3 regions of the Janthinobacterium sp. UMAB-60 genome follow, and region 3 is predicted to be linked to each of the others. Evidence: predicted binding sites of a transcription regulator. Region 3 holds the regulator's gene; each other region holds the start of a gene.
What was found. Region 3 encodes FNR, which switches genes on or off when oxygen is low (the NO sensors DNR and NnrR bind a similar motif). Its sites were predicted from a motif close to TTGATNNNNATCAA; they were not measured.

Region 1 (10,301 bases), on a different contig from region 3:
AGGGCCAGCGCGGCGATCAGGTAGCGCAAGCCGCTGCACGCTTCCACCACCGACCAGTTACCGGTCGGTAGCGAAAAATTGTTGCCATCGCGAAACACAGGTACGCCCGTCCATTGCAGCGCCGTCACCGTGAAGGCCGCCGTGAAGTCGATCAGGGGATCGAGGAAGACTTCGCCAAACGGCACGGCCAGGAACAGATACGCGAGGGGAAAGGCCAGCAGGCGCACGGCCGGCCAGCCGAGGATGGCCAGCACGCAGGCGGGCAGCATGGCCGTGGCCGCATATTGTTCCACCACGGACACGTTGGCGGCGTCGGCCAGCAGCCAGGCCAGGCCCAGCGCGCCCAGCAGCAGCAAGCCATGCCACGACGGCTGGGGCGCCAGCGCGGCCAGGCGGGCGCGCTGGCGCCAGGCCAGCCAGCAGCTGATGGGCACGATCAGGAAGCCGTGTGCGAAGGTCTGCGAGCGCGACCACAGTTCCAGCATCGACCAGAAGGTAGCGTGGTACAGCAGCACGACGGCGGCCAGGGCCAGCAGCAGGATCGCCAGCGCTTGCTGCTGGGCCTGCGGATGCGGCAGGACGGCCACGTCCGGCAAGCGGGCGACCTGGTCGAGCTGCAAGCTCATGTGGATGGCTCCCGCACGGGCAGCGTCGGCATGGCGGCAGTGCTGGCTCCGGCGCCGGCCTCGGCCTCGGCCTCGGCAGGCAGACCCAGCATGGCGCCCAGGCTGCGCAGGTTGCGTTCCCAGTCGTATTCCTGCAAGACCAGCTGGCGCGCCGCCGCGCCGATGGCCGCGCCGCTGCCTTCGGACCCGTCGCCCCGGGCGTTGCGCAGCACGCGCGCCGCATGGTGGATGAATTCGGCGTCGTCGCGCGCCAGCAGCAGTTCCAGGCCCGGCTGGGCGGCGATGCCTTCCAGTGCCTGCGGCGTGGCCAGCACGATCTTGCCCATCGCCATCGCTTCGAGCACCTTGTTTTGCACGCCGCGGGCGATGCGCAGGGGCGCCACGGCCAGCGACGCGCCGGCCAGGTAGGGCCGGATGTCGGGCACCTTGCCCGTCACCACCACGCCGGCCACCCTGCCCAGCGCCGTCACGGCGGGCACGGGCGCGCTGCCGACGATATAGAACTGCAGCTGGGGAAACTGGCGCCGCAGCGCGGGCCAGACGTGGCGCACGAACCATTGCACGGCGTCGATGTTCGGCCAGTAATCCATGGCGCCCGTAAATACCAGCGCCTGCACGCCGGGCGGATAGATTGCGCTCTGGGCCGGCATTGGCGTGAAATATGCCGTGTCGACGCCGTTATTGACATACCCCGTCTTGCGCCGCGCCATTGGCGCGCACTGGCGGAACAGGGCCGCTTCGGCGGGCGAGACGAAGCTGGCGGCCGTGAACTGCTGGGCGATATGGCGCTCGTACTGCAGCAGCAGCTGCGCTTCGCGCCGGTACAGCAGCGACAGGGGCCAGGGCTTGCTGTCGCCGTACTGGCGCCATTTGTCGGAATCGACGTCGACGAAATCGATCACGCGGTGCAGGGCGCGGCCCGCGCTGACGTCGATGTATTGCGCCATGGGCCCGGAAAAGGCCAGCGCGTGGCGCACCTTGCCGCTAGACAGCAAGCCATCGACCCATTGCAGCAGCCATGCATCGCGGTAGTACTGCACGCTCATGGCTTGCCGCGACAGCAGCGCCTGCAGGGCGCGCCAGCGGGCCGTGCCGCGCCGCAATTCAATGAAGCGCGTGCTGGCACACAGGGCGGCCACGGTTTTCGCGTGCTGCCAGTCGTCGTCATCGTCGATGAAACAGCCCAGGTGCACGCGGAAATGCCGGCTCAGGTACTGCAGCATGTGCCACGAGCGTATCTTGTCGCCCTTGTTGGGCGGATACGGCAAGCGGTGGGTGAGGAATAATAGTTCGCGCATGGCGTGTCCCCTTGCTTAGCCCAGTTGCCGCACGATGTGCGGCCCCAGCAGGTTGGCCAGCGGCAGCGGCAGACGGCGCCAGGCGCGGATGAACAGCGCGTATTTGGGATTCAGTGGATTGACTTCCGGCAAGGCCTTGGCGCGCACGAGCTGGTAGGCATACGGCAGCGGCTGCGGCGTAAAACCCCAGTTCTTCTTGAAGTCGTATGCCCCGGTCCCCAGCTTGCTGCGGCCGAAATCGAACAGGCGGTAGCCGCGCGCGCTGGCGCGGCGCATCGCTTCCCAGTACATGAAGTCGTTGGCGCCCGTGCTGCGCGCCAGCGGCGTGCCGCCGCCGTAATACGGCAGCACTTCATCGCGGAAATAGAACAGCAGCACGCTGGCCTGCGCCTGCTGGCCGTGGTACACGGTGAGGATCTCGCAGGCGTCAGCAAACACCGCGCGCAGCAGGGCAAAATGGCGGCGCGCGAAGACGGGCGTGCCGAGCCGGTGCACGCTGGCCGCATAGATCGGGTAGAAGCGCTGCAAGTCATAGTCGATGGCGCTGTGCAGGCCGCCGGCCATGGCCTTGCGCACGACGGCGCGCTGCTTGCGGGGAATCGCCAGCAAGTTCTGTTCGGCATCGGGATGCAGGGGACGGCGGAAGGTCGCGTACAGGGGTTTGTGCAGCCAGCCGCCCTGGGCATTGTCCTCTACCTCGCGCCAGCGGTATTCCAGGTGCCCCACGCCGAGGCGCCGCGCCAGCGCCAGCGCCGCTTCGTCGAGGGCCAGTCGCACGGCCGGGCTGCCGCCGGCGATGCCGCCGTACACGCAAAACGGCAGCGAGACGAGGGACGAGCCGAACAAGCGGCTGCGCACATGCGCCAGCGGCAACACGGCGGCGATGCGCCCGTCCTGTTCCGCGTACAGGAAATGGCTGTCATGGTGAAAACCTTGCTGCATGATGGTGTGCCAGCCGGCGCGGTGAAAGAAGGTGGCTTCGGGACAGGTCTCGACAAAGGCATCCCAGCGCGCATGTTCGTGCGCCTGCAGGAATCGCACGGCAATGGCGGCGCTGGACGGCGCCGGATCGGAAGGAAGGCTGGCCTCGTGCATCATGTGCTTTCCAAAAAAATACGGTCCATGCGGTCCCAAACGAAGTCGCCCGTCAGGCGCGCCAGCCGCGCTTCCATGCGCCCCAGGTTCAGGTAGTGGCGAAAGCGCGTCTTCGCGCTCAGGCCCGGCGGGCGCGGCTGGCCGGGATCGAGTTCCCAAGGATGAAAATAGAATATGCCAGCTTGCCCGTCGCGCGAATTGATGCGTCGCAAAAGCCAGCGCGACAGTGCATACGGCATCAATCTGAAGTAACCGCCGCCGCCGGCCGGCAGGTTGCGCCCGCGCAAGCGCACTGTGCTGACAGGCAATTCCAGCATGCCGTGCGGCCCCCGTGGGCGCCAGGCGAAGCGCGGTGCATCGGGCATGCCGTAATGGTCGTGGCGGATCGGATAGATGCTGGAACTGTAGCGGTAGCCCGCTTCCTGCAGCACGTCGAAGGCCCACAGGTTGGACGCGCCGATGGAAAAGCTGGGCGCCCGATAGCCGTGCACGGGCAGCCCCGTCAATTGCTCGAGGATGCTCTTGCTGCGGCGCACGTCGTCGGCGAACTGGGCGGCCGACTGCTCGCTGGCGCGCAGGTGCGCATAGCCGTGGCTGGCCACTTCGTGCCCCGCGTCGGCCACGCGGCGCAGCATGGCCGGATAGCGCTCGGCAATCCAGCCCAATGTAAAAAAAGTGGCGTGGATGCGCCGGCTTTCCAGCAGCAGTAAGATACGTTCGATATTCGCCTCGACCCGGCATTCCAGGCGGGGCCAGTCGGCGCGCGCGATGTGCGGCGCGAAGGCGGACACCTGGAAATAGTCTTCCACGTCGATGGTCAGCGCGTTGCGTAGTATGGCTGGCGGCGTCATGGCGTGCCCGGGCGCGCCGCCAGCCAGGGGGCGATGACGGCGGCGATGCGCTCGGCTGCGTGGCCATCCCACAGGGGCGGAATGCGGCCCCGCTTGCCGCCCGTCTCGAGGATGCCCCGCGCCAGCGCCAGAATGGTGGCCGGCTGCGTGCCGGCCAGGGTATTCGTGCCGGCGCGGACGGTGACGGGGCGCTCCGTATTGTCGCGCAGGGTCAGGCAAGGCACGCCCAGGGCCGTGCTTTCTTCCTGGATGCCGCCGGAATCGGTCAGCACCAGGCGCGCGCCCTGCATCAGGCCCAGCATTTCCAGGTAGCCCAGCGGCGGCAGGCAGACGATGGCCTGCCGCGCCAGCAATGGTTCCAGGCCCGCCAGGCGCAAGCCGGCCAGGGTGCGCGGGTGGATGGGAAACAGCAGCGGCAGCTGGCGTGACAGTTGTCCCAGCGCCTGCAGCAGCGCTGCGAGCTGCGCCGGATCATCGACGTTCGACGGCCGGTGCAAGGTCAACAGGCCATACGCGGGCGGGCAGGCGTGGCCGTGGGCGCGCAGGGTGGTTTCGGGCTTGACTGCGCGCGGCAGTTGCCGCCGCAGGCTGTCGATCATGACGTTGCCCGTGAAATGGATGCGTTCCGGGGCGATGCCTTCGCGCAGCAGGTTGTCGCGCGCGCTTTCTTCGCTGGTCAGCAGCAGATCAGACAATTGATCCGTCAGCACGCGGTTGATTTCCTCGGGCATGCGCCGGTCGCCGCTGCGCAGGCCCGCCTCGACGTGGATCACGGGGATGTCGCGCTTGGCCGCCACCAGTGCGCACGCCAGGGTGGAATTGACGTCGCCCACCACCAGCACGCCATCGGGCGCCAGCGGCGGATGCGCGTCGAGCACGGCGTCGAAGCGGCGCATGATCTCGGCCGTCTGCTGCGCATGGTTGCCGGAACCGACGTCGAGCGATATGTCGGGTGCGCGCAGGTCCAGATCCGTAAACAGCTGGCTATTCATGGCCGCATCGTAGTGTTGGCCGGTATGCAATAAGGTTACGCGCACGGCGGGCGCCTGGCGCGCCAGGGCGGCCAGGATGGGCGCCATCTTCATCAGGTTGGGGCGCGCGGCCACCACGCACAGCAGGTGCGCGGGCGCGGCGGACGGTAGCGAACGATCGGACATGCTGCGGCCTCCTTAGAATTGCATGGTGAGCGTGGCGCTGACGCCGTTTTCGCGGTAATCGCCGCCGTAGTTGCTGGCGTGCCGCGTATGCCGCACGTCGATGCTGGCCGTCATGTTCGGCTGCAGGATGCGGCTGTAGCCGGCCGTCACGGTGATGTTGTTGTCGCGCCGGGGCACGCTCAGCGAGCGCACGCCGGCGTAGCCGGCATTGACATTCACGCTGGTGCGCGCACTGGCTTGCCAGTTCCAGCCGACGTTGGCGCCGACCTGGCGCGTGCGGTCTTCGCTGCCGAACTCCATGCCGGGCAGCAAGGCGCTGTCGATGCCGCTGGCCGTTTGCGCCGTGCGGTCGACGGCCGTGACGCCGACGACCATCGTGCTTTTGGCCGTGGCGCGCGCCATCGTCAGCTTCAGCTGCTTTTCCAGGAAATAACGGTGGCTGAAGTAATTGATGGCGCCCCGTTCCGGCCCCAGGCTGTTGGCGTAGCGCAGGAAGGCATTGATGCGCAAGCGCCTGTCGCGCGCGTTGGGAAAGATGCCGCGCCATAATTGATCGAGCAGCTGGCCCGCATCGAGGTCGCCCAGGCGCGCAAACTGCGTGGGCATGGTGGTGATGTCTTCGCTGTAGCTCAGTTGCCAGTTGGTATGGCGCTGCAGGAAGTTGGCATCGAGGCTGTAGGTGTGGCCAAAAAAGCGCTTGCCCGTGCTGAAGGCCACGCTGGTGCGCGGCGACGGCGTCCACACGCCGCCCAGCGACCAGAAACGGCCTTCCGGCGCCTTGCCGTTGCTCGAGATATAGCCTTCCTTTTCCATGCCGCCGCTGGCCGTGGCCGCCCATTTTCTGCTGAACGGATAGCGCAGGCCCACGCTGCTGCGCTGCATGCGCACGGGCGCCAGCTTGCTGTCCTGCGTGCGGCGCACATCGTGGCTGGCGTTCCAGGACCAGCCCTGGCCGCGCGGTTCGCCGCTGAGCAGCAATTCCATTTCATCGCTGTGCACGGACAGCAGATCGCCGCCGCTGGCTACCGTATTGCGCGTGTAGCGCAGCTCGGCCGTGGCCAGGCCGCGGAAGCGGTGGCGCAGGTAGGGGCTGATGCTGGTGGTGCGCACCGTGCTGGTATTGTCCGTGTCGGGCAGATCATCGATCAATTGCGGGCCGAACGGCGAGATGTTGCGCCGGCTCACGCTGGCGTTGGCATCGATGAAGAACCAGTCCTGCACCACCTCGGCGTCGGCTGCGGCGTGCAAGTCGTGGTTGTCGCTATTGCCGCGCTGCCCCGAGAGGTATTTGTGCCAGCTGTAATCGAGGTTCACGCGCAGGCGCGGGCCCGTGCCGATGAGGGCGATGGCGGGCGCGATTTCCGTGATGAAGTCCGATTGCGCCTGGCCGGGCGGCGTGCGCGTGGCATTGTCCGTATAGCTTTCGCGCAGGCGCAGCGAGGGCTTGACCAGCCAGTCGACAGCAAAGGCCGGCAGGGGCAGCAGCAGGGACAGCAAGGGCAGCAGCGGCAGCGGAACCCGGCGGCTAGTCGTAATAGCCATAGCCGTAGTAGTCGTTGCCGGGGAACGATTTGGTCTTGTTGTAGATCAGATGTATGTGTTCGCACGCTTCGATCTGGCGCAGCGCTTCCTTGACGGCGTGCTGGGTCGTCGTTTCCGCCTCGACCACCATCACCACTTGGCCCATCTGTCCCACCAGCGCGTGCGCTTCGCTGGTAATCAGCAAGGGCGGCGAATCGAAGACGACGACGCGGTCGCCATAGCGGCTGGCGATCTCGGCCAGCAGGCGGCTCATGGCCCGGCTGGCCAGCAATTCCGTCGCGTGCTTGTTGCTGCGCCCGGCGGGCAGGATGCTCAGGTTGGCCACGTTGGTTTTCAGGATCACGTCCCCCATGGCCAGTTGCGGGTCGAGCAGCACGTCCATCAGCCCCGGCTCCGGCGACAGCCCCAGCACTTTCAGCACGGACGGGCGCGCCACGTCGGCATCGACCAGCAGCACCGTGATATCCATTTCCATGGCGATGCTCATGGCCAGGTTGACGGCGCAATACGTCTTGCCTTCGCCGGGCATGGCGCTGGTGACGACGATCAGGTTGCCGTGGCGGATGGCCTCGTCGCCGCTGGCGCGCGCCTGGCGCAGCAGCGGGCGCTTGATGATGCGGAAATCTTCGGCCACCGAACTGCGTCCGCCTTCCTGCGTGAGCATGCCTTGCTCCGCCAGCCAGGCCAGGTTCAGCGGGCGGTACTGGGGGTTGCCGGCCGCCGCCGCGCCATCCGCAACATCTGGACCATAGGGCACGCCGGCCTCGGCCACGCCCAGGATCGTGGGTTCCTGCTTGCCGCTGTCCTTGCTGCTCATCGTCGCTCCCTTGGTGGCTCTAGAATTTCAGCAGCGCGGCCGTCATGACCCCGCCGTACAGCACGAACAGGCTGCCCAGGCAACCGGCAAACGCATAGCGGGCGCGGCGGCGGCGCACCTGCTGCAGCGGCGTCCAGTTCATCGATACCGTGCCCAGCACATTCAAGCCCGTGGCATCGCGCAGTTCGGCGGGGCTGAGGAAGGTGGGGCGCACCTGGCTGATCAGGAGAGCCGTGGCGATGCCGGCCACCAGGGCCGCGCCCAGCGCCGCGGAAAACAGCAGCGGACGGTTCGGGCCGACGGGCGCATATTGCACCGTGGGCGGGTCGATGATCTTGAAGGCCATCATCTCGGTGGTGGAACTGAGTTCGCCCGACAGCTTGGCCGCTTCGCGCCGGCCGATCAGCTTTTCATAGTTTTCCTTGTTGATGACGTAGTCGCGGTTCAGTTGCGCCAGCTGCGATTCCACCTCGGGCACGGCATTGCTTTGCGCCAGCAGGCGCTCATTGCGCGCGCTGTACTCCTGCACGCGGGCACGGATGGCGGCCACCTTGGCATCCGCATCCGTCAGCGCCACCTTCAGCTGCTGCAGCATGGGGCTGTAGTTCTTGCCCGGGTCGCCGGACGCCGTTTTCAGCTTGCTTTCCTCGATCTTGCGCTCTTCCAGCTGGGCGATGAGGCGCTTCGAGGCGATGATGTCGGGATGCAATTCCGTAAATTGCATGCGCAGGCTGTCCAGATTCTTGTTGAGCGTCGCGATGCGCTCGTCGAGTTCGGGATTCGTGATCAATGCCGCGTTCGGCTCCAGATCGAGCACGGGTTCGTCGCCCTCGATCTGGCTCTGGATGGCCTTGCGCGCCTGTTCCGCCTCGACCAGTTCCAGCTTGGCATTGTTCAGGCTATCGGACGACATCAGCAGTTGGCTGCCATAGTCGATGCCCTGGCGCGGCAGCAGCAGGTTGTTGCGGATCTTGAATTCCTTCACCAGGTTTTCCGCCGCGCTCAGCTTGTCCTCGTAATTCTTGATCTGCTCGTCGATGAATTGCACGGCCTTCTGCGAATCGCCCTTTTTTCCCTGGAAACTGCCTTCGACAAAGATGGTCAGCAGGCTTTGCACCACGTCGCGCACCAGCTTCGGGTCGCGCCCGCTGTAGCTGATGGTGTAGATATCGTAGGCGTTGGTGCCGGTGATCTTGATGCGGCTCATCAGCTCATCGAGCCGGGCTTCGTGTTCGCGCACGGTCTTCGAATCGAGGTCGAGGTCGACCATGCGCATGACGCGCTCCACGTTCGGGCGGCTGAGCAGGGTGCGGCTCATGATGGCCACCTGTTGTTCCGTGTTCGGCACGCTGGTCATGCCGGCCAACAGCGGCTTGAGGATGGTTTGCGTATCGACAAACACGCGCGCCGACGTCTGGAAGTCGTCGGGTAGCGTAATGACCTTGATGAAGCCGACTATCGCCACCAGCCACGCCACCAGCAGCGCATGCCAGCGGTACTTCCAGATGCCTTTCAGGCTGGAAAGCAGTTGCTGTATCAATTGCTCCATGTCGCTTCCTTCAGGTGACGGTGTTGCACGGTCGATGGCTGGGCGGCGCGGACAACGGCGTCTTGCAAGAAATGCTTGCCTGTTGAGTAAGCAAAGTATAGGGCGGCTGTGGAGCAAAATTTCCCAAGATGATTGCTTCTTGATACGCCTCAAGGTTCACTTGCCGGGTTTTAATAATCATAGGAAGTTCGCGGCCCAGGCTGGTTCTGCGGGGCCGGCCATGGATGCGCCATCGACTCGAAGAGGCTCCGCATGAATCCGTTTCGCCGTGCATTTGTATGCCACACGCTGCTCCTGGCCTGTACCAGCAGCTTGCTGGGCGGCTGCCGCACCCGCTATCCGCTGGCGCCCGCCGACGACAGCGCCCCCATGCACGACTACCTGATCGGCCCGGGCGACTCCGTCAACATCATCGTCTGGCGCAATCCGGAAGTGTCGCTGACGGTGGCCGTGCGGCCCGATGGCAAGATCACCACGCCGCTGGTGGAGGATTTGACCGCCAGCGGCAAGACCTCGACCCAGCTGGCGCGCGATATCGAGCAAGCCCTGGGCAAGTTTATCCAGCAACCGGTGGTGACGGTCATCGTCACCAATTTCTCGGGCCCGTATGGCGAGCAGATCCGGGTCATCGGCGAGGCGGCCAAGCCGCAGGCGCTGCCGTACCGCCTGGGCATGTCGCTGATGGACGTGCTCATCGCCGTGGGCGGCATCACTGACTTTGCCGCCGGCAACAAGGCCAGCATCATCCGCATGCGCGACGGCAACCAGCAGCAGCTGGGCGTGCGCCTGGACGACCTGCTCAAGAGTGGCGATATTTCCGCGAACGTCATGATGCGGCCGGGCGACGTGCTGCTGATACCGGAGAGCTTTTTTTAGCAGCGGGCTCGGCAATATCAAAACAGCACTTATATTTGTCAATTTGTACTTGCGGGCAAATTTCAGCATGCAATTTTGCTACTGAATAGCATATTTCTTCTGTTTTTTTTGCCTGACGCGGGAACTTCTCTGCTTTTTATCTTGTCACAAGGCATTGGCTTCAGTCCGTCTTGACGGCTGCCGATGAACGTGAGGACAAGATGAGCTTTGAAGATGAACCTATTATTTCCTTCGACACGCCAGGTACTTTCAGTGACCTGGTGGTGGGCGAGGGCCAGATCGACCCGGCGATGGAGCACGAGCTCGACCTGCAGCGCTTTCATATCCGCATGGCCAATTCGCGTGGCCGGCGCGAGGCGGCCAGTTTGCTGATCCGCAAGATGTACGGCTGGCGCGGCTATGCCGTCGATCCCGGCATCGCGCATGCGCTGAATAAAATCACCCTGTTTGCGGAAACGGCGGGCTCCACCGTCGGCACCATGACCCTGTG
Region 2 (10,301 bases), on a different contig from region 3:
ATTGCAGGCATGGCTGTCGCTGCGTGGCCAACAGGCGCCGGCCGCGCACTGATTATGTCGCCGGTTTTACGCCGGCGCGTACGGCTGCGCTTCCACCGGCTGTCCCTTGGCGTCGAATTTCAGCGCCACGGACAGTTGCGTCACGCCGATGGTGGCCAGCGCATCGCAGATGTCGTCGACTTCTTCCTGCAGGTCGGCGGCCAGGTCCAGCGGCTTGTCGGCGCTGTGCAGCAGCTCGCCGCCCGCCGTGCTGACATTGACGCGCAACAGCATTTCGCCGTGTTCATCGGCCGGGCCGACGACCACCGAGACGTCGCCCGCATCAATGTTGTTTTCCGCCAGCGCGTGGTTGATGCCCGACATCATCTGCAGCATCGCATACTCGCTCATGCCTTGTTCCTTACCACCGTGGAACAGATCCTGGTACAAGAAGCTCACTTCCAGCGCGCTGCCGGCCGGCGCCAGGCAGCGTTTCACCAGGTCGCCCACTTCCGTCGTCCACTGCTGGTAGCGGGCCAGGCGCGCGTCGAACCAGGCGTCAAGCGCCGCTTCATCCTTCGGCTCCGCATAGAACGGGTCGTCCACGCGCTTGAGGGCAAAGCCCAGCAGGAAGCGCAGTTCGACGGCCGTGTCCTGCGGGCCGAAGGCCGTCTCGCTCCAGCCGACGATGCTGCCTTCCAGGCCCGGCGTGGCGACGATTTTCTTGTCCGTCATCGACGAGTACGCATCGCGCACCATCTCGTGCAAATGGCTATACGTGATGCGGTCGATTTCATCGAGGTCGTAGGCATGGCTCATCAAGACCACCTTGGCCTTGGCGCTTTCCAGTTGTGCCTGCTGGAAACTTTTCACCAACGCTTCGAAGGCGTCCTGGTCCTGGAAACTGTCCGCTTCCCGCAGGCCGCCCGTGTTTTGCACCAGCAACGGCACGACAAAGGCGTTGATTTCCATGGCCGGCGCATTTTCGCGGCGGATCACGGAAATGGACGCTGCTTCCTCGATATGGCTGCGCAAATACTGGTAGGCGCCCACGTCTTCGTACTTGGCGCGCTCGATGGCGTCGTACAGGATTTCATCCTTCTTTTGATTCAAGGCCTTGCGGATCAGGCGGCCGAATTCGACGGCTTGCTCGGCCAGCACCGTGCCCTGCGATTCGCTGTCTTCCTGCTCCGCCAGATTCAGGGCCATCGTGCAGAGCATGCGCGTGACGGACTCATCCTTGTCTTCAGGCGTGTTGGCGGATTTACGGGGGACAGGGCGCTTATTTTTGGGCATGGCGATCAACAGGTTAAGAAATACGGTCAGGCAAACGGAAACGGGCGCCAGGGCTCTGCCAGGCGCCGGGGCGGATCATACAGGCGGACGCGGCCGCCTGATACCTCAATGGTCGGTATCGAACATCTCGTGCAGCTCGTCGAGCAGGTCGGCGGCTTCTTCCTGCGACAGGCCGAGATGCTGGCAGGCAAGTTCGCCGCCCTTGTCCCACTCCAGCGAGGTACTGTTGCCATGGTAGCGCTGAATGCCCTTTTCGGCCAGCAGCGACAGGGCGACGAGCGAGCGGATGGCGTCGTCCGTGGACGGGTCGGCCAGCACCGTGTAGTCGTGGTGGTGCAAAATGGCCCAGGAGACATCGGAGGACAGGCCCCAGTTGCGCGCCAGCAAGCAGCCGATGGCCGCGTGGTTGGTCTGGTGGCGCGCGTCTTCCAGTGACGTAAAACAATTGTGTGCATCGTTGGCCGCCGCCGCGTACGTCTTGACGTAGTCGGGGAAGCGGTTCATCAGCAGGGGCACGCCGATATCGCAGAACAGGCCGAAGGTGTGGGCGATGTCGGGCGGGGCGATGCGCAGCTTGCGCGAGGTAAATACCAGGGCACGCGCGCGCTTGGCCGACACGTCCCAGAAGTTGGTCAGTTCCACGCCTTCCGCTTCCAGCGCCTGGCGCGCCAGCAAGCCCGTCATCATGGCGCTGCACTGGTTGATGCCGAGAAAGTTGATGCCTTGCTCGACGGATTTTGCCTTGCGCGCGGCGCCGTAGAACGGTGAATTCGCCAATTTCAGCAGGGCGCCGGACATGCCGACATCGTCGGCGATGATGCGCGCGATGCGGCGCGGCGACGGGTCCTGTTCCGCCAGTTCGCGCTGCAGGTCGACCAGCAGGCTGGGACGCGGCGGAATACGGATGGAACGCATCAAGGCGTCAACCGGATCTTCCTGCACTACCTGCTTTTGCGCTGCAGCTCTCATCATCACGCTTTCATCATCATTTTTGTGCCCGGTGCTTATTCTGTCGCGCTGCCGCTGCCCGCTTCATGAGCGTCTGACGCAGTGCCCAACGATTATCGCTGTTTATGCGTGGCAATAGTTCATCTCGACAATATATTCTGGAAAAAATCCCCGTTTTGACCTGGTCCATACGCTATTTTCCACATTTTACGACGCTGTCCACCCCGGTTTCCATGACCGAAAAATCAAGTTTTACTTGTTTTTAAGATGGGGCAAGGCGTGCGGCGGGAAGTGCGGCAGTACAATTGCTGCATGAAAAAACTCCTGGCCGGTATCGATTTTGCGGACGATTCCAGCAGCGTGGCGCGCCAGCTGATCGGCGTGACCGTGCTGGTCGACGGCGTGGGCGGGCGCATCGTGGAAACGGAAGCGTATGACCGGCTGGACCCCGCTTCGCACACGTATGCCGGCTTGACGCCGCGCAACGCCGCCATGTTCGGCCCGCCCGCGCACGCCTATGTCTACCGTTCCTACGGCATCCACTGGTGTTTGAACTTTGTGTGCCGCGAAGCGGGCCATGGGGCGGGCGTGCTGATCCGCGCCATCGAGCCGCTGGCGGGCATCGATGCCATGCGCGAGCGGCGCGGCGTCGAGGAACCGCGGCTGCTGTGCTCGGGCCCGGGCAAGGTGTGCCAGGCGCTGGGCGTGAGCCACCTGCAGAACCGGCTGGCGCTCGATGCGCCACCGTTCACCCTGCTGGCCCGCGAGGAAGAGTTTGCTGTGCAGGCGGGCCCGCGCATCGGCATTTCCAGGGCGATGGAGACGCCGTGGCGCTTCGTGCTGGCCGGTTCGCCCTACCTGAGCAAGCCGATGCGCGCGCCTGTCAGCTAGCCGCGCCGGCGCTGGGACGCATCCTTGGCGCCGCGCAGGCCGGGCATGCCGCGCAGCGGGCTGTGCAGCGCGCGCCTGTCCTTGCCTTCTCCCTTGACGGGGCTGGCCGGATGCTGGAATACCTCGTCTCCGCTGTGGCCGGCCGGCGTAGCGGGGCGCTCGTCCAGGGTGAACACGGCCACGGCCGCCGACAACTTGACGGCCTGGTCCTGCAAACTGGCCGCCGCTGCCGCTGCCTGTTCCACCAGGGCCGCATTTTGCTGGGTGACGTCATCCATTTGCGTGACGGCCTGGTTGACTTCCGTGATGCCCGACGCCTGCTCGGCGCTGGCCTCTTTGACGCGCTGGATGATTTCATTGACTTGCTGCACCGAGGCCACGATGGCGCCCATGCTGTCACCCGCTTGCTGCACGGCCACGCTGCCGCCATCGATGGTGGTGACCGAGGTGGCGATCAGGGTCTTGATTTCCCTGGCCGCCTGCGCCGAGCGTTGCGCCAGGGTGCGCACTTCGGATGCCACCACGGCAAAGCCGCGGCCTTGCTCGCCCGCGCGCGCCGCCTCCACCGCGGCGTTCAGCGCGAGGATATTGGTCTGAAACGAAATGCCGTCGATCACGCCGATAATATCCACGATCTGGCGCGAATTGGCGCGTATCGTCGCCATCGTCGTCACCGCCTGCTGCATCGACCTTCCCCCTTGCACGGCCAAGGTAGAGGCTTGCCCCGCCAGCTCGCAGGCCAGCTGGGCGTTGTCGGCGTTGTCATTGACGGCTTGCGTCAGCGCTTCCATGGCGCTCGACGTTTCTTCCAGCGAACTGGCTTGCATTTCGGTGCGCGCCGACAGATCCAGATTGCCGGTGGCAATTTCGCGCGACGCCGTGTCGATCGATTGCACGGCGTCCATGATGGTGCGCAAGGTCTGGTTCAGGTGGGCGATGGTCTGGTCCAGCACGCGCGAGGTGGCGGCGATCTCGTCATTGCCTTGCTTGGGCGCACCGGCGATCAGCTTGCCCGCCGCCAAGTCTTGCACGGCGTCGGCTATGCCGCGGATTTCCACCAGCATGGCGCGCCGCACCAGCATGGTCACCACGATGGAGGCCAGGATGGAGAGCATGACGGTCAGCAGCAGGCTCCAGCCCAGGCTGCGAAACTCGGCGCTGGCCGTCGCATGGGCCTGGCTGCTGAGCGTCGTTTCCAGGGCCGACAGCTGCGCCAGCTGTGTATTGAACTGGCCGAATTGCGTTTCCGCCTTGAGCATGGAATTGGTGGCGATCGACTGGTCCATCTGTGCCATTTCCATGGTTTCCAGCACGGCCTTGCGATAGCCGGCCAGGGCCGTGATGGCGGCATCGACCAAGGTGCGTTCGGCACCCGTGGCGGAGGACCGCAGTGTGGCCAGCTGGGTACCGATGGCCGCGTGACGCGCCTTGATCTGTTGTTCCAGCGCGTCGATGCGGGCCTTGGCGAAACTGCCATTCGTCCACGACAGCAATTGGTACATATTGCCATGCACATGTTTGGCCTCGCCGACGACGTCGGCGGCCGCTTTCAGATGCGCGATGCGCACCAGCACCATGTTTTCCAGCGAGGCATTTTGCCGCACCATGCCATACCAGGCGCCGCTCGAGCTGAGTATCAGCAGCAGCAAGACCAGGGCGGGCGCCAGCAATAATTTTGGTCCGATGCGTAATTGATTGAGCATGCTTGACTCCTGGCTATGGCTGTTCCAGGCACTGGCGGCGCACAGCGTTCGTGTACGCCGCCGTTGCCTTATTTTTTGTAGATCCCCGCTTCCAGCACTACGTCGTTGACGCGCAGGATGTACGTGGTCTTCGGCTCGATCTTGCCGCTGGTGGGGTTTTTGTACTGGTAGTCGACCCAGCCCTTGCCCTGCTTTTGTGCCAGCTCAATGATTTCACGGCGATATTTCTTGCCATTCGCATCAGGCACATCCGTCAAATCCTTGCCCACGATGGATGGATTGATGGGGTGGGCCAGCACGATGCCCGTCTTGATGTCACGCATGTCCACATACAGCGAGCCCTGCACGAAGTCGGGGTCTTTCGCCGTGATTTTCTTCATCATTTCTTCCTTGCCATGCGCCTTCATGAAGGCGGCGCCCCGTTCGGCCATGGCGATGGCGTCTTTTTCCGTTGGTTCGACGGCGGCATTGACGCTGCCGCCGGCAAATGCCAGGCACAGCAGGCTACCCGTGAATAAGCGTTTCATGACAGCTCCTTGTGATATCGAGGGATGTATTGCCAAGCCGTAATTTACGTCGTCGACGGACCCATCAAATTGCGATGGAACAAACTAAGGTGTTGCTTGTAGGCAGCGAACAACGTATCGGAATGCTTGTTGATGTGTAGCAATTTGGTTCCAGGCGGCAAGAACTATGATGACTTTCACAGCATGCCGAGCTGGCATGGCCTGTGGGGGAAAGAGGCTGAAATTGGCCGATATACGGTCAATTTCATGAAAGTTATCGCTATTTACTGGCAAGGAGCCGATCGTGTCCGCACTCATTACCGAGCCGTTTTCACCCAAGTTCAAGCCGTATACGCGGCAAACCATTCATCAGGCGCGGCAGTGGGAATGGCTGCCGGAAGAGCAACGCGAGGCCGTGCAGGTGGTGTCGCACGTCTTGCCGTTTCGCACCAATGCCTATGTGCTTGACCAGTTGATCGACTGGAACAACATCCCTGACGACCCCATCTATCGCCTCGTCTTTCCCCACCGCGACATGCTGCCGCCCGAGCAGTACGCGCACTTGCGCGACCTGGTGCTGGTGCAGCGAGACAAGGCGGCCATCGATGCCTATGTGCATGGCTTGCGCTTGGGCATGAATCCCCATCCGGCCGGGCAGATGACGCATAACGTGCCGAGGGTCAACGATGCGCCCGTGCGCGGCTTGCAGCATAAGTATGCGCAGACGGTGCTGTTTTTCCCCAGCGCAGGCCAGACGTGCCACGCATATTGCACCTTCTGCTTCCGCTGGCCCCAGTTCGTCGGCATGGACGACATGAAGTTCGATGCGCGCGAGTCGCATGAGCTGGCCGCCTACCTGAAACTGCATCCGGAAGTGACGGATGTGCTGATCACGGGTGGCGACCCGATGATCATGAACACGCGGCAACTGGCTGCCTACCTGGAGCCGCTGCTGGCGCCGGGCCTGGAACACATCCAGAACATTCGCATCGGCACCAAGGCGGTGGCGTATTGGCCGCAGCGTTTTGTTTCCGACCGCGATGCGGATGATTTGCTGCGCCTGTTCGAGCGCATCGTCAAGGCGGGCAAGAACCTGGCCGTGATGGGCCATTACAGCCACGCCGTCGAGTTGCGCCAGGACATCGCGCAGCAAGCGGTGAAACGCATCGTCTCCACGGGCGCCACCTTGCGCATGCAGGGGCCGCTGATCCGCCATATCAATGAAGACCCGGCTAGCTGGGCCGAGCTGTGGCAGACGGGCACGCGCCTGGGAGCGATTCCGTATTACATGTTTGTCGAACGGGACACGGGGCCGCGCGGCTATTTCGAGTTACCGTTGGCGAAGGCGCACGAGATTTTCCAGGCCGCCTACCAGATGGTGTCCGGCCTGTCGCGCACGGTGCGCGGGCCCTCCATGAGCGCGTTTCCCGGCAAGATCGTCATCGATGGCATCGTCAGCATCAATGGTGAAAAACTGTTTGCCCTGCAATTTTTGCAGGCGCGCAATCCGGATTGGGTGCGCCGGCCGTTTTATGCGAAGTTCGATGCGGAAGCGACGTGGATGGACGATTTAAAGCCCGCGTTCGGCCACGATAAATTCTTCTTCGAGACGGATGAACCTGTGCCGCAGTTGCCGCATAAAATCATCCGCCTGGCACAGGCCGCCTGAGCATGCACGGCGCCGGCGCCTCTTCCCGTTCCGGCGTAGCCGTGTTTTGCCTGGTGTTCCTGCCGTTCGCGCTCGGGCATTACCTGTCGTGCCTGCTGCGCGGCGTGAATGCCGTGCTGACGGCGCAATTGCTGGGTGCCATTGCCCTGACGCCAGCGCAGCTGGGCCTGCTGACCAGCGCCTTTTTTCTCGCCTTTGCGCTGGTGCAATTGCCGATCGGCATGGCGCTCGACCGTTACGGCCCCCGCACGGTGCAACTGTGGCTGCTGGTGCTGGCGGCCCTGGGGGTATGGCTGTTCAGCCGTGGTCACAGCTTTGCCGAGCTGATGTGGGCACGCGCCCTGATGGGGGCAGGCCTGGGCGGCTGTTTCATGGCCGCCGTGAAAGCGCTCTCGTGCGCCATCGCGCCAGCGCGCCTGCCTTCCGTGCATGGCTATTTGATCGCCGTGGGCGGCCTGGGTGCGGCCAGCGCCACCATGCCCGTCAAGCTGGCCCTGCACTACACGGACTGGCGCGGCGTGTTCCTGGGCCTGGCGCTGGCCGCGCTGGCCATCGGCTTGCTGATCCGCCTGCTGTCGCCGGCCATGCCCAGGCCCGCCACCGCGCACCCGGTGAGCAAGGTCAGCGTCTGGAGCGTGTACCGCGATCCCGGCTTTCGCCGCACCATCGCGCTGATCCTGCTGCCGCACACGGTGTTCTTTGGCGTGCAGGGTTTATGGGTGGGGCGCTGGCTGGCCGACGTGGGCGGCTTGTCCGATGACAATGTCGCGTATTTGTTGTACCTGGGCATGGCGGCCGTCATCTTCGGCGCCATCGGCATGGGCATGCTGACGGAGTGGGCCGGGCGGCGCGGCATTGCGCCCATGCAAGTGGCGGCCGCCGGTATCGTCCTGTTTGTCGCCGTGCAAGTGGCGATGGCGTGTAACGTCGTGCCCAGCCTGCCCATGCTGTCCGTGCTGTTTACCTTGCTGGGCACGGTGACGGGCCTCGAGTATGTGATCGTCGCGCAAAGCATGCCGGCCAGCCTGACGGGCAGGGCGGCCACCTGTTTGAATCTGCTCATTTTTACGGGCGCCTTCCTGGTGCAGGCGGGCTTTGGCCTGCTCCTCGGCTGCTGGCCCCTGAACAGCTTGCAGCAGTACCCGCCGCAAGCGTACCAGGTGGCGTTTGGCGTGCTGGCGGCCTTGCAACTGCCGGGACTTGTGATGTTTTTCATTCACCGCTACAGGCGCGCCGGGCCATCCGGTAAAATGGCGGCCTGCACAGCGGCAATGATCAACTCCAAGGAAGACTATGAAACTCGTTCGTTATGGACGTCCAGGCAAGGAAAAACCGGGCCTGATCGATGAAGAAGGCAAACTGCGCGACCTGTCCGGCGTGATTGCCGATATTGACGGCGCACAACTGTCCGACAAGGCCTTGCGCAAGCTGGCCAAGCTCGACGAAAAGACCTTGCCCCTGGTGCGCGGCAATCCACGCTTCGGCGTGCCGCTGGCCAAGGTCGGCAAATTCATCGGCATCGGCCTCAATTACGCGGATCACGCGGCCGAATCGGGCATGCCGATTCCCGCCGAACCGATCGTCTTCATGAAGGCGATCACTTGCCTGAACGGTCCGGACGACAATGTCGTGTTGCCGAAAGGCTCGAAAAAGACGGACTGGGAAGTGGAACTGGGCGTCGTCATCGGCACGCGCGCACAGTACGTGAGCGAAGAGGACGCCTTGAAATACGTGGCCGGCTATTGCGTCGTCAACGATATCTCCGAGCGTTCGTTCCAGCTGGAGCGGGGCGGTCAATGGGATAAGGGCAAGGGCTGCGACACCTTCGGCCCCATCGGCCCGTGGCTGGTGACGCGCGATGAAGTCATCGACGAGCAAGACCTGGACTTGTACCTGGAAGTGAACGGCAAGCGCATGCAGACCGGCAATACGCAAACCATGATCTTCACGGTGGTGCAGATCGTCAGCTACCTGTCGCAATTCATGACCCTGGAACCGGGCGACGTCATCGCCACGGGCACGCCGCCGGGCGTGGGCCAGGGCCGCAAGCCGCAGCGTTTCCTCAAAAAAGGCGACAGCATGCGCCTGGGCATCCCCGGCCTCGGTGAACAGCAGCAGGACGTGGTCGCCTGGACTGCCTGATGGCCGGTAGCGATATCGACCGCTTGCCCGCGCTGCCGCTGGACCGGCTCGACCCGCAGCAGCGCGCCGCCGCGCAAGCCATCATCGATGGTCCGCGCGGCGCGCTGTACGGCCCCTTCGTGCCGCTGATCCGCAGCCCGGAGCTGATGGAAACGGCGCAGCGCATGGGCGAGTATTTGCGCTACCGCAGCGCCATCGGCACGCGCCTGTCCGAGCTGGCGATCCTGGTGACGGCGCGCCAGTGGGACCAGCAAGTCGAGTGGGCCATCCACGCGCCGCTGGCCGTGCAGAACGGCATCGCGCAGGCGGCCGTGGACGCCATCGCGGCGCGCCGCGCGCCGCTTTCCCTGAAGGAAGACGAGCAAGCCGTGCACGACTTTTGCATCGAGTTGCAGCAGAACAAGCGCGTCAGCGATGCCACGTATGCGCGCGCGCTGGCGCTGTTCGGCGAGCACGGCGTGGTGGACTTGATGGGCATCAATGGCTATTACACTTTCCTCGCCATGGTGATGAACGGCGCGCAGACGGCGGTGCCAGCCTTGGGCGTCACGCCTTTGCCCGATTAGAAGAGTTCTTCGGGCAAAGATGGACAAAGTGTAATGAAGTTGCAATTATTCAATATATAATTTTGCTTCCCTTCCATTGCCAACAAGCTCAATGAAAACTCGTCCGTGCATCACCCTGATGGGCCGCGCCTTCCTGGCGCTGGCCCTTTCTTTTTGTCCCTTGATGACGCTGCGGGCGCTGGCCGCGGAGACCGCCGCTACGGCTAGCGCCAGCGCTTCCGCGCTGGAAAATTCCGTCGTCAAGGTGTTTTCCACCCTGCGCGGGCCGGACCCCTATAAACCCTGGAGCAAGGCCGCGCCGCAAGAGGTGACAGGCTCCGGCGTCGTCATCGAAGGCCGCCGCATCCTCACCAATGCGCACGTGGTCGGCTATGCCAGTCAGGTGCAGATCCAGGCCAATGGCGCGGGCGACAAGATACCGGCGACCGTGCTGGCCATTTCGCGTGGCATGGACCTGGCCTTGCTGAAAATCGACGATGACAGTTTTTTCGCCAGCCACAAAGCGGTGCCGCGCGCCAACGTTTTGCCGGACGTGCGCGATGCCGTGCTGGCGTATGGCTATCCGACGGGCGGCACCTCGCTGTCGATCACCAAGGGCATC
Region 3 (10,301 bases):
TTCTGGGCGCTGATCTTCACCTACATGTGGGCGGGCCCGCATCACCTGCACTACACGGCATTGCCTGACTGGACACAATCGATCGGCATGGTCTTCTCGCTGGTCCTGCTGGCACCAAGCTGGGGCGGCATGATCAACGGCATCATGACTCTGTCGGGCGCCTGGCACAAGCTGCGCACCGATCCGATCCTGAAATTCATGATCGTCTCGCTGTCGTTCTACGGCATCGCCACCTTCGAAGGTCCGATGATGTCGATCAAGACCATCAACTCGCTGTCGCACTACACCGACTGGACCGTTGCCCACGTGCATGCGGGTGCCTTGGGCTGGGTGGGCTTCATCACCATGGGTTCGATCTACTATCTGCTGCCACGCCTGGCGGGCCGCACGCAGATGCACAGCACGCGTCTGGTCGACGTGCACTTCTGGGTGGCCACCATCGGCATCGTGCTGTACATCGCCGCAATGTGGATCGCCGGCGTGATGCAGGGCCTGATGTGGCGTGCGGTCAATCCGGACGGCACCCTGACCTACACCTTTGTCGAGAGCGTGAAAGCAACGTATCCGTACTACGTGGTGCGCGTGGCCGGTGGCCTGCTGTACCTGTCGGGTATGTGCATCATGGGCTACAACACCTGGATGACCTTGCGCGGCAGCAAACTCCCCGTCGCCCGCATTCCGGAACTGAACGCGGCGCACGCCTGATAGGAGCGAAAGCAAATGAAATTTTCACACGCATGGATTGAGAGAAACCCCTGGCTGCTGATCGCCCTGGTCACGGTAGTGATCAGCATCGGCGGCGCCGTCGAGATCGTTCCCCTGTTCTTCCAGAAGAGCACGACGGAGCCGATCGCCGGCCTGAAGCCGTATTCGCCGCTGCGCCTGGCGGGCCGCGACATTTACGTGCGCGAAGGCTGCTACAACTGCCACTCGCAGATGGTGCGTCCGCTGCGCGCGGAAACGGAACGCTATGGCCACTATTCGGTCGCTGGCGAGTTCGTCTACGACCGTCCGTTCCAGTGGGGTTCCAAGCGCACGGGGCCCGACCTGGCCCGCGTGGGCGCCCGCTACAGCGATGAATGGCACCGCACGCACTTGAACAACCCGCGCGACGTGGTGCCCGAGTCGAACATGCCGGCCTACCCATGGCTGGCGAAGACCAAGCTGGTGCCTGACGACATCATGCCGAAGATGCGCGCCCTGAAACGCCTGGGCCAGCCGTACAGCGATGCGGAAATCACCGCCGGCCCGGCGCAGCTGCAGGACAAGACGGAAGAAGACGCCCTGGTCGCCTATCTGCAAGGCCTCGGTACATTAATCAAAACAAGGAATTAGCATGGCAATCGAAAACCTGTTTGACAGCGCCAGCAGCGTCATGACGGTGGTTTCCTTTACGACGTTCGTAGGCATCCTGTGGTGGACGTTCAGCCGCAGCAATAGCGACTTCGACGCGGCGGCGCGCCTGCCGTTCGACGACGAGGCGCTCGACTACGCGGCCGATGCCGCGCCGGCACAAGGAGAGCGCAACCATGGCTGACTTTACCAATGGCTTCTGGAATATCTACATCATCGTGCTGTCCCTGCTGGGCATCATCGGCTGCGGCGTGCTGCTGTACTCGCAGTCGAAAATCAAAGTGGTCGAAGGCGCGCCTGCCGACGGCACCACGGGCCACGTCTGGGACGAGGACTTGAAGGAACTCAATACGCCGATGCCGCGCTGGTGGATGTGGTTGTTCTACATCACCATCGTCTTCGCCCTGGCGTATCTGTTCCTGTACCCGGGCCTGGGCACCTATGCCGGCAGTCTGGGCTGGAAATCGACGGGCCAGTACGAGGAAGAGCTGAAGAAGGCAGAAGCCGACTACGGTCCCCTGTTCAACAAGTACCTGAGCCAGGACTTGAAGACGGTGGCCGCCGATCCGCAGGCGCAAGCCATCGGCCAGCGTTTGTTCCTGACCTACTGCGCGCAATGCCACGGTTCGGATGCGCGCGGCAACAAGGGCTTCCCCAACCTGACCGACAAGGACTGGCTGTATGGCGGTGATCCCGACATCATCAAGACCACCATCATGCACGGCCGCAATGGGCAGATGCCACCGATGGGCGCCGCACTGGGTTCCGAAAAGGATGTCGAGAACGTGGCCCATTATGTGCTGAGCCTGTCCGGTTCCACCTCGGATCCCGTCAAATCCGTGCTGGGCAAGGCCAAGTTCGGCGCCTGCATGGCCTGTCACGGCGCCGATGCGAAGGGCAACCAGATGCTCGGTTCGCCTAACCTGACGGACAAGATCTGGCTGTACGGCGGCAGTGCCGATACCATCATGGAAACCATCCGCAAGGGACGCAACAACACCATGCCGGCCTTCAGCGATTTCCTCGGCGAGTCCAAAGTCCACGTGCTGTCGGCGTATGTCTGGAGCCTGTCGAATCCCCAGACGCCCGTGAAATGATGTAATGGAACCTCAAGTCATCAAGATGTATGCGGCCCGCGAGCAGATCTACCCTCGCGAGGCCAAAGGACGCTACGCTACCTGGCGATGGGTATGCGTATGGCTTACCCAGCTGGCGTTCTACGGCTTGCCGTGGTTGACCTGGAATGGCAGGCAAGCCCTGCTGTTCGATTTGACCACGCGCAAGTTCTACATTTTCGGCGTCGTGCTGTGGCCCCAGGATTTCATCTATCTGGCGGCCCTGCTGATCATCTGTGCGTATTTGTTGTTCCTCGTCACGGCCATTGCCGGGCGGGTGTGGTGCGGGTTCTCTTGCCCGCAAACGGTATACACGGAAATCTTCCTGTGGGTCGAACGCCGCATCGAGGGCACGCGCAGCGCGCGCATGGCCCTCGACAAGCAGGGACCCTCCGTGCGCAAGGCCGTCAAGAAGACGGCCAAGCACCTGGTATGGGGCGCCATCGCCCTGTGGACGGGCTTTACCTTTGTCGGCTACTTCACGCCGATCAAGGAACTGGCGCAGGCGGTGACCACCCTCAATTTCGGTCCCTGGGAATGGTTCTGGGTCTTGTTCTACAGCCTGGCAACCTACGGCAACGCGGGCTGGCTGCGCGAGCAGGTGTGCAAATACATGTGCCCCTACGCGCGCTTCCAGAGCGCCATGTTCGACCAGGACACCCTGATCATCACTTACGATGCCAAGCGCGGCGAACCGCGTGGCGCCATCAGCAAGAAGGCCGGCAACAACGACAAGCTCGGCGATTGCATCGACTGCACGCTGTGCGTGCAGGTGTGTCCGACCGGCATCGATATCCGCAACGGCCTGCAGTATGAATGCATCGGCTGCGCCGCCTGCGTCGATGCCTGCAATACCGTGATGGACAAGGTCGAGCGGCCACGGGGACTGGTACGCTACAGTACCGACCATGCGATGGAAAACAACTTCAATTCGAAGCAGATACGCCAGCGCGCCATGCGCCCGCGCGTCTTGATCTACACTTCCATCCTGGCCCTGATCATCATCGCCGTGTGTACCTCGCTGGCCCTGCGCACGCCCCTGAAAATGGACGTGATCCGCGACCGCGGTTCGATGGGACGCGAAGTGGAAGACGGCATGATCGAAAACGTCTACCGCCTGCAGATCATGAACACGTCCGAGCAAACCCAGCATTTCAAAATCAGCGCTTCCGGCTTGCCGGGCCTGACCTTGCTGACGCGCGAAGAGGTGACCTTGCAGCCGACGGAAACGCTGGGCTGGCCGATCCGCCTGCGCGTGCCGCACGGCGTGGGAGAAAAGGGGTCGAACAAGATTGCGATCGAATTGCACTCGCTGGACGACCCGTCGCTGCATGTGCGTGAAAGCGCGGTCTTCATCGTGCCGCGGTGATGTTGATTCGGGGTCGGACCCTCTGGGTCCGACCCCGGTATTTCGCCGTAGGGGTATCATCAATCATGCGTTAGGGTCACTTGATTTTCAACCCGGAAGCAAAAGCTGGGGTCAGACCCACAGGGTCCGCCCCCAAGGAGAACAAAATGTCCGACAGTCTGAAACTGCAACCTCCCGTTGCACCGTGGTACAAGCATCGCTGGCCCTGGCTGCTGATGATCGGTCCCGGCCTGTCCGTGGTCGTCGGCAGCTGCATGGCGTATATCGCGTTTACGCAGCCCGATGCGCTGGTGGTGGGTGATTATTACAAGCAGGGCAAGGCGATCAACCAGGACTTGCGGCGCGACACGATCGCCAGCGACCTGGCCATGGATACCAGCCTGTCCTATGATGTGGCGTCAGCGCGCCTCAGTGGTTCCGTGCACAGCTTCGGCAAGGCTTATCAGGGTCCGTTGCAGCTGCATCTGGCGCATGCGACACTGCCGGAAAAGGATATCAAGCTGCTGGTGCAGCCCGATGCGGCCGGCAATTTTTCCGTAGCGCTGCCGATGCTCGAACGCAGCCGCTGGCAAGTACTGGTGGAAAACGACAAACGCGAGTGGCGCCTGTCCGGCATCTGGACCTGGCCGCTGCAGCGCAGCATCGCGCTGCACGCCGATGAAGAGCTGTAAGCCTTATTTGCAGACGTCGGTACCGGCCGTAATGGCCTTCAGTTTGGCCGGCTGCAAGATCTCGATCTCGCGGTTGGAGACGCGCAGCCAGCCTTCCTTCTTGAATTTCGACAATAAACGGCTGACGCTCTCGATGGTCAGCCCCAGGTAATTGCCGATTTCCTCGCGCGACATGCGCAGCTGAAATTTGCTGGCCGAATAGCCGCGCGCTTCATAGCGCGAAGCCAGGTTGACGATAAAGGCGGCAAAACGCTGGGTCGCCTGCATATTGCCCAGCAACAGCATGACGCTTTGCTCGCGCGTGATTTCCTGGCTCATCATGCGATGGAAATGGCGCAGCAGGGTCGGCATATTGCCCAGCAATTGTTCCAGGCTGGAAAAAGGAATTTCACACACTTCGCTGTCTTCCAGCGCCACCGCATTACAGTGGTGGCGGTCGGCGCTGATGGCATCCATGCCCAGCAGTTCGCCAGCCATCTGAAAACCCGTCACCTGCTCTTCGCCGCCCGGATTGATCTGGTACGTCTTGAAGTGCCCCAGGCGGATCGCGTACAGGTTCTGGAACGAGTCGCCGATGCGGAACAGCGAGGCACCGCGCACGATCTTGCGGCGGCGGCCGATGATCTGGTCCAGCCGGTCCATGTCGCCCACATCGAGGCCCATTGGCAGGCACAATTGATGCATGCTGCAGGTCGAGCATCGCGCACGCAACGCTTCCACGGTCACTGTGGGCATGGTGGGAGTGAGTAGCGCTTCAGTCATGTCGGTACCTTTTAGAAAATGCAACAACAAGTTTACTGCATACAGGGTTGCCGTGTGCCAATTTCACCGCAGTTCCGCTGAATAAACGACGTTCTGACTTTGATTATATGGCAACATCGTCAAAAGCCCATGCGGGGAGGGCAATTTGCGCGGTGGCGCTTGCCAAGCTGGGGCATTGATAGGAAAATTCCTGACAGCATTATCTGCCGCCTGTGCCGCCCGGTACTGAAAAGGAAATCATGAAGCCACTCGGCATCAAAGCAAAAGTCGCGCTGGCCACCAGCCTGACCTCGATCGCCATGATCGCGCTGGTCACCATGATCCAGCTGCAGCACATGCGCGCCGACTTCACCCGAGTACTGCTGAGCCAGCAATCTGCCCTGATCACCCGCACCGCTGCCGAACTCGACGACAAGCTGGGCATGCTGCTGCAGATCGTCACGCTGACGGCCAGGCAGCAGCCGCCGGAACTGATCGGCCAGCCCGCCCAATTGCGCGAATACTATTCGCGCCGCGCGATGCTGGTGCTGTTCGACGACGTGCTGGTGCTCGATGCGCACGGCGCCGTCGTGGCCGACATGCCGCTGGTCACGGGCCGCATCGGCATCAACGTGGCCGAGCGCGAGTATTTCCAGACCGTCTTGCGCACGCGCCAGCCCATGATCACCGAGCCGATGCTGGGCAAATCGAGCGGCATGCCCATCGTGCAGATGGTCGCGCCCGTGCTCACGGCCGATGGCCAGGTGGCCGGCGTGGTGATCGGCGTGCTGCGCCTGTACAAGGACAACCTGCTGGGACGCCTGCGTTCGGAAAAGATCGGCAAGAGCGGCTATTACTTCATCCTCACGCGCGGCGCCGTGCCGCGTTACGTGCTGCACCCCGATACCGACCGCTTGCTGCAGCCACGCCAGCCGAACGCCAACCTGACGACGACCCAGCTGCTGAAGAACGATGGCGAAGGCACCATGGTCAGCACCAACAGCCGCGGCATCACGGCCGTCAACAGCTTCAAGCGCCTGAAATCGGTGAACTGGCTGCTGGCCGCCTCGCTGCCCCTCGACGACGCCTTCGAACCGTTCGATGGCGTGCTGTACCGGCTGGTACTGTGGAGCACCCTCGCCTCGCTGCTGGCCGCAGCCGTTCTGGGCTGGGTCACCGTGCGCCTGCTGTCGCCGCTGGTACGCCTGCGCGATACCCTGCGGGCGCTGCACACCAGCGGCAGCCGCTTCACCCCCGTGCCGGTGCAGCAGCGCGACGAAATCGGCGAACTGACGGAAGCGTTCAACGGCCTGATGAGCGAACGCGACCGCCTGCAGCAGGAACTCGAATCGCGCGCGGCGGAACTGGAACAGGAGCGCGACCGGGCCGAGGCGGCCAACCGGGCGAAGAGCGATTTCGTGGCCAACATGAGCCATGAAATCCGCACGCCCCTCAATGCCGTGCTGGGCATGGTGTATTTGCTGGGCAATACCAGGCTCGATACGGAACAGCGCAAGTATCTGACCATGGTGCGCGTGGCGGGCCAGTCGCTGCTGGGCATCCTCAACGACGTGCTCGACTATTCGAAGATCGAGGCGCGCCGCATGGAATTGTCGCCCGTCGAATTCGACCTCGACGAGGTCATGAACACGCTGGCCACGACGATGACCATGAATGCGGGTGAAAAGGAGCTGGAACTGGCCATCGCCGTCGAGCCCGACGTGCCGCGCCGCCTGGTGGGCGACGCCCAGCGCCTGCAGCAGATCCTCGTCAACCTGGCCGGCAACGCCATCAAGTTCACCGAGAGCGGCGAAGTGGTGGTGGCCGTCAGCCTGACCGAGAAAGAGAACGGCCGCGCCTGGTTGCGCTTCGAAGTACGCGACACGGGCATCGGCATGACGGACCTGCAGCAACAGCAGCTGTTTGCCGCCTTTTCACAGGGCGACCAGAGCATCACGCGGCGCTTCGGCGGCACGGGCCTGGGCCTGGCCATCAGCAAGCAGTTGATCCACATGATGGGTGGCGATATCGCCGTGGCCAGCAGCGAAGGCAAGGGCAGCCGCTTCTGGTTCAGCGTGCCGTTCGAGATGCTGGCGCAGCCGGCCGAAACGCGGCGCACGCCGGCCCTGGGCCAGCTGCGCCTGCTGGTGGCCGACGATAACCGCACCACGCGCGAACTGATCGTCAAACTGATCGAGGCCTGGGGCTGGCTGGCCGACGAAGTGGACTCCGGCTTTGCCGCCATCGAACTGTACCGCGAACGCCTGGCGCAGCAGCAGCCGTACGACGTGGTGCTGGCCGACTGGCACATGCCCGTCATGGACGGCCTGGCCACGGCCAAGGCCATCCGCCAGGCGGCCAGCGGCCAGCGCCAGCCCATCGTGGTGATGGTCAACGCCTTCGCCCGCAACCACCTGGAGGAAATCTCCAGCGCCGCCGAGGCCGATGTCGTGCTGATGAAGCCGATCACGGGTTCGAGCCTGTTCGATGCCCTGCACCAGGCGCTGATCGCCAAGAACGACGGCGGCGAACAGCGCATCCTGCACCAGCCGCTGGGCACAGAGCTGGCCGGCGTGCATTTCCTGCTGGTGGAAGACAATCATTTGAACCAGGCCGTGGCGCGCGGCATCCTCGAACACATGGGCGCCACCCTCGATGTGGTGGGCGACGGCTTGCAAGCCGTGGAACGGCTGCGCACGGAAGCGCTGCGCTACGACATCGTGCTGATGGACATGCAGATGCCCGTCATGGACGGCTTCAGCGCCACCCACATCATCCGCACGGAACTGCGCTTGAACTTGCCCGTGATCGCCATGACGGCCGGCGTGCTGGCGTCCGAACGCGAGCGCTGCATGACGGCCGGCATCAGCGATTTCATCGCCAAGCCCGTGGTGGTGGAAGAGATGATGGAAGTCATCCTGCGCCACCTGCCGAAGCGCCCGCCCGTGCAGACGGCCGGGCCGGTGCCCCTTGCCGATGAGGAAGTATTTTCCATGGCGCCGCTGATGCGCGTGATGGGCCGCGATGCCAAGGGGCGCGGCGTGCTGCGGCGCATGGTGGAAGACGCGCTGAACAAGGGCATGACGCCCGTGCGCGACGCCGAAACGGCGTTGCAATCGGGCCGCCACAGCGACGTGGCGCGCATCCTGCACGGCGTGCGCGGCTCCGTCGGCACCCTGGGCACGAAACGCCTGATCCGCGCCGCGTTCGCCACCGAGGAAGCCATCGACGCGGGCCGCCTGGACGAGGTGCCAAGCCTGCTGGCGCACACGGCGCAGGAACTGGAACTGGCGCTGGCGGCGGCGGCCGATTGGTTGTCCAGGCTGAAGGATTAAAAGAGTAGGTCGGATTAGCGCGCAAGCGCGTAATCCGACATGATTCGCCAACAATATTGTCGGATTACGCGGCGTGCCGCCGCTAATCCGACCTACCCAATTTACGCGGGCACGCCCAGAATCACGCTGGACGCTTTAAATATCGCCGTCACGCTGCTGCCGATGGCAATGCCCAGGTCGGTGCTGCTCTGGTTCGTGATGATGGCGGCAATCGTGCCGCCGCGCGGCAAGTCCAGCACCACTTCCGTGTTGACGGCACCCGTCTGCACGCGCGTCACCAGCCCGGACAGCTGGTTGCGCGCGGAAAAGCGCGCCCCTGCGCTGTCCGCCACGAGGATGATGGACGACGCCTTGATCAGCGCAAACGCTTCCGCGCCCGGCACCAGGCCCAGGCTGGCGCTGCTGCCCTGCGTGACGATGGCAACGATGTGCTGTCCACCCGGCAATTCCAAGGTCACTTCATCGTTGACGGCACCTTGTTTCAGTTCAACAACTTTGCCCAGGAATTGATTGCGTGCCGTGGTTTTCATGGCCATTCTCCGTATGAGTAAAAGATCGTCGGCGATGCCTTCCGCCTGGCTGCCCAACTGGCGCAGGTAGCGGGCATGCTCGCGCTCGATGATACGGAAATTATCGACCAGCTGGCGCCCACGCTGCGTCAGCCGCGTGCCGCCGCCGCCCTTGCCGCCCGTCAGGCGCTCGACCAGCGGCTCGCCAGCCAGGTTGTTCATCGCGTCGATGGCGTCCCAGGCCGCCTTGTAGCTCATCTTGACGAGCTTGGCCGCCTGCGTGATGGAGCCGCACTCGGCGATGGCGCCCAGCAATTCCACCCGCCCGGCGCCGCCCAGATTTTCTCCGCCCACCGTCATCCATACCGAGCCTTGCAGGCCGATTTCCGCTGCCGCTGATTTATCCAATGCGTTCACCCAATGCCATGTGTTCTTCCCTGTTATCGATCTGCCCATCGCGCAAGTACAGCACATGCTCGCCGAGGATGCGCGCATCTTCCGGATCGTGTGTGATCAGGATCATGGGCACGTCCAGGCGCTGCTGCCACTGGCTCAGCTCCAGGCGCATTTTGACACGCAGGGCCGGATCGAGGGCGGCAAACGGTTCGTCGAGCAGCAGCGCGTTTGGCTCGGCCACAAGCGCCCTCGCCAGCGCCACCCTTTGGCGCTGGCCACCGGACAACTCGTCGGGAAACTGGTGCGCCAGTTCCTGCAAGTGGAATGCGTCGAGCCAATGCTCGACCTTCTGCAATTTTTCGCGCACGCGCGGGTTGAACCAGCCGCGGCTCAGGCCGAAGCCCACGTTCTGGCGTACCGTCAGGTGCGGGAACAGCGCGTAATCCTGGAACAGGTAAGCGACGTTGCGCTGCTGCGGCGGCAGGTTGATGCCGGCGGCCGAATCGAACAGGGTACGGCCGTTCAGGCGGATATGCCCCGCGTCCGGTGTAAACAGTCCGGCAATGGCTTTCAGGGTCATGCTCTTGCCGGCGCCGGAGGGGCCATACACGGCGATGCGCTGGCTGTTCGAGGTGCATTGCACGTGCATGTCGAAACGGCGTTTACCGGAGCGCAAGGTGGCGCGAATGTCGAGGTCGAGTTGCATGGGCGTCATCATCAGCGTCATTTGTGCGCGATGCGCCCGGGGGCCAGGCGGCCGGCCGACAGCAGCACCACGATGCACACAAGGGAGATGATCACGACCAGCGTAT

Region 1: K0F86_RS11290 (XrtA system polysaccharide chain length determinant) is a predicted target of FNR. The motif match lies at 9,075-9,088, and genes of this name have one in related genera.
Region 2: K0F86_RS01735 (KamA family radical SAM protein) is a predicted target of FNR. The motif match lies at 5,474-5,487, and genes of this name have one in related genera.

The regions. Positions count from the first base shown of each region.
Region 1 is NZ_LT607486.1:283,707-294,007, forward strand. It holds gene xrtA (exosortase A) at 1-626, opposite strand, end outside; gene K0F86_RS11260 (TIGR03087 family PEP-CTERM/XrtA system glycosyltransferase) at 623-1,924, opposite strand; gene K0F86_RS11265 (FemAB family XrtA/PEP-CTERM system-associated protein) at 1,940-3,019, opposite strand; gene K0F86_RS11270 (XrtA system polysaccharide deacetylase) at 3,019-3,870, opposite strand; gene wecB (non-hydrolyzing UDP-N-acetylglucosamine 2-epimerase) at 3,867-5,027, opposite strand; gene K0F86_RS11280 (TIGR03016 family PEP-CTERM system-associated outer membrane protein) at 5,040-6,569, opposite strand; gene K0F86_RS11285 (XrtA-associated tyrosine autokinase) at 6,553-7,386, opposite strand; gene K0F86_RS11290 (XrtA system polysaccharide chain length determinant) at 7,406-8,935, opposite strand; gene K0F86_RS11295 (XrtA/PEP-CTERM system exopolysaccharide export protein) at 9,188-9,811, shown strand.
Region 2 is NZ_LT607482.1:372,009-382,309, forward strand. It holds gene K0F86_RS01705 (DNA-deoxyinosine glycosylase) at 1-52, shown strand, start outside; gene K0F86_RS01710 (hypothetical protein) at 67-1,275, opposite strand; gene K0F86_RS01715 (HDOD domain-containing protein) at 1,381-2,247, opposite strand; gene K0F86_RS01720 (DNA-3-methyladenine glycosylase) at 2,536-3,114, shown strand; gene K0F86_RS01725 (methyl-accepting chemotaxis protein) at 3,111-4,817, opposite strand; gene K0F86_RS01730 (cache domain-containing protein) at 4,886-5,344, opposite strand; gene K0F86_RS01735 (KamA family radical SAM protein) at 5,628-6,992, shown strand; gene K0F86_RS01740 (MFS transporter) at 6,995-8,341, shown strand; gene K0F86_RS01745 (fumarylacetoacetate hydrolase family protein) at 8,286-9,134, shown strand; gene K0F86_RS01750 (carboxymuconolactone decarboxylase family protein) at 9,134-9,700, shown strand; gene K0F86_RS01755 (S1C family serine protease) at 9,792-10,301, shown strand, end outside.
Region 3 is NZ_LT607485.1:354,182-364,482, reverse strand. It holds gene ccoN (cytochrome-c oxidase, cbb3-type subunit I) at 1-705, shown strand, start outside; gene ccoO (cytochrome-c oxidase, cbb3-type subunit II) at 721-1,335, shown strand; gene K0F86_RS09615 (cbb3-type cytochrome c oxidase subunit 3) at 1,337-1,537, shown strand; gene ccoP (cytochrome-c oxidase, cbb3-type subunit III) at 1,530-2,450, shown strand; gene ccoG (cytochrome c oxidase accessory protein CcoG) at 2,455-3,837, shown strand; gene K0F86_RS09600 (FixH family protein) at 3,984-4,508, shown strand; gene fnr (fumarate/nitrate reduction transcriptional regulator Fnr) at 4,512-5,270, opposite strand; gene K0F86_RS09590 (response regulator) at 5,510-8,584, shown strand; gene K0F86_RS09585 (TOBE domain-containing protein) at 8,686-9,453, opposite strand; gene K0F86_RS09580 (sulfate/molybdate ABC transporter ATP-binding protein) at 9,494-10,195, opposite strand; gene modB (molybdate ABC transporter permease subunit) at 10,213-10,301, opposite strand, start outside.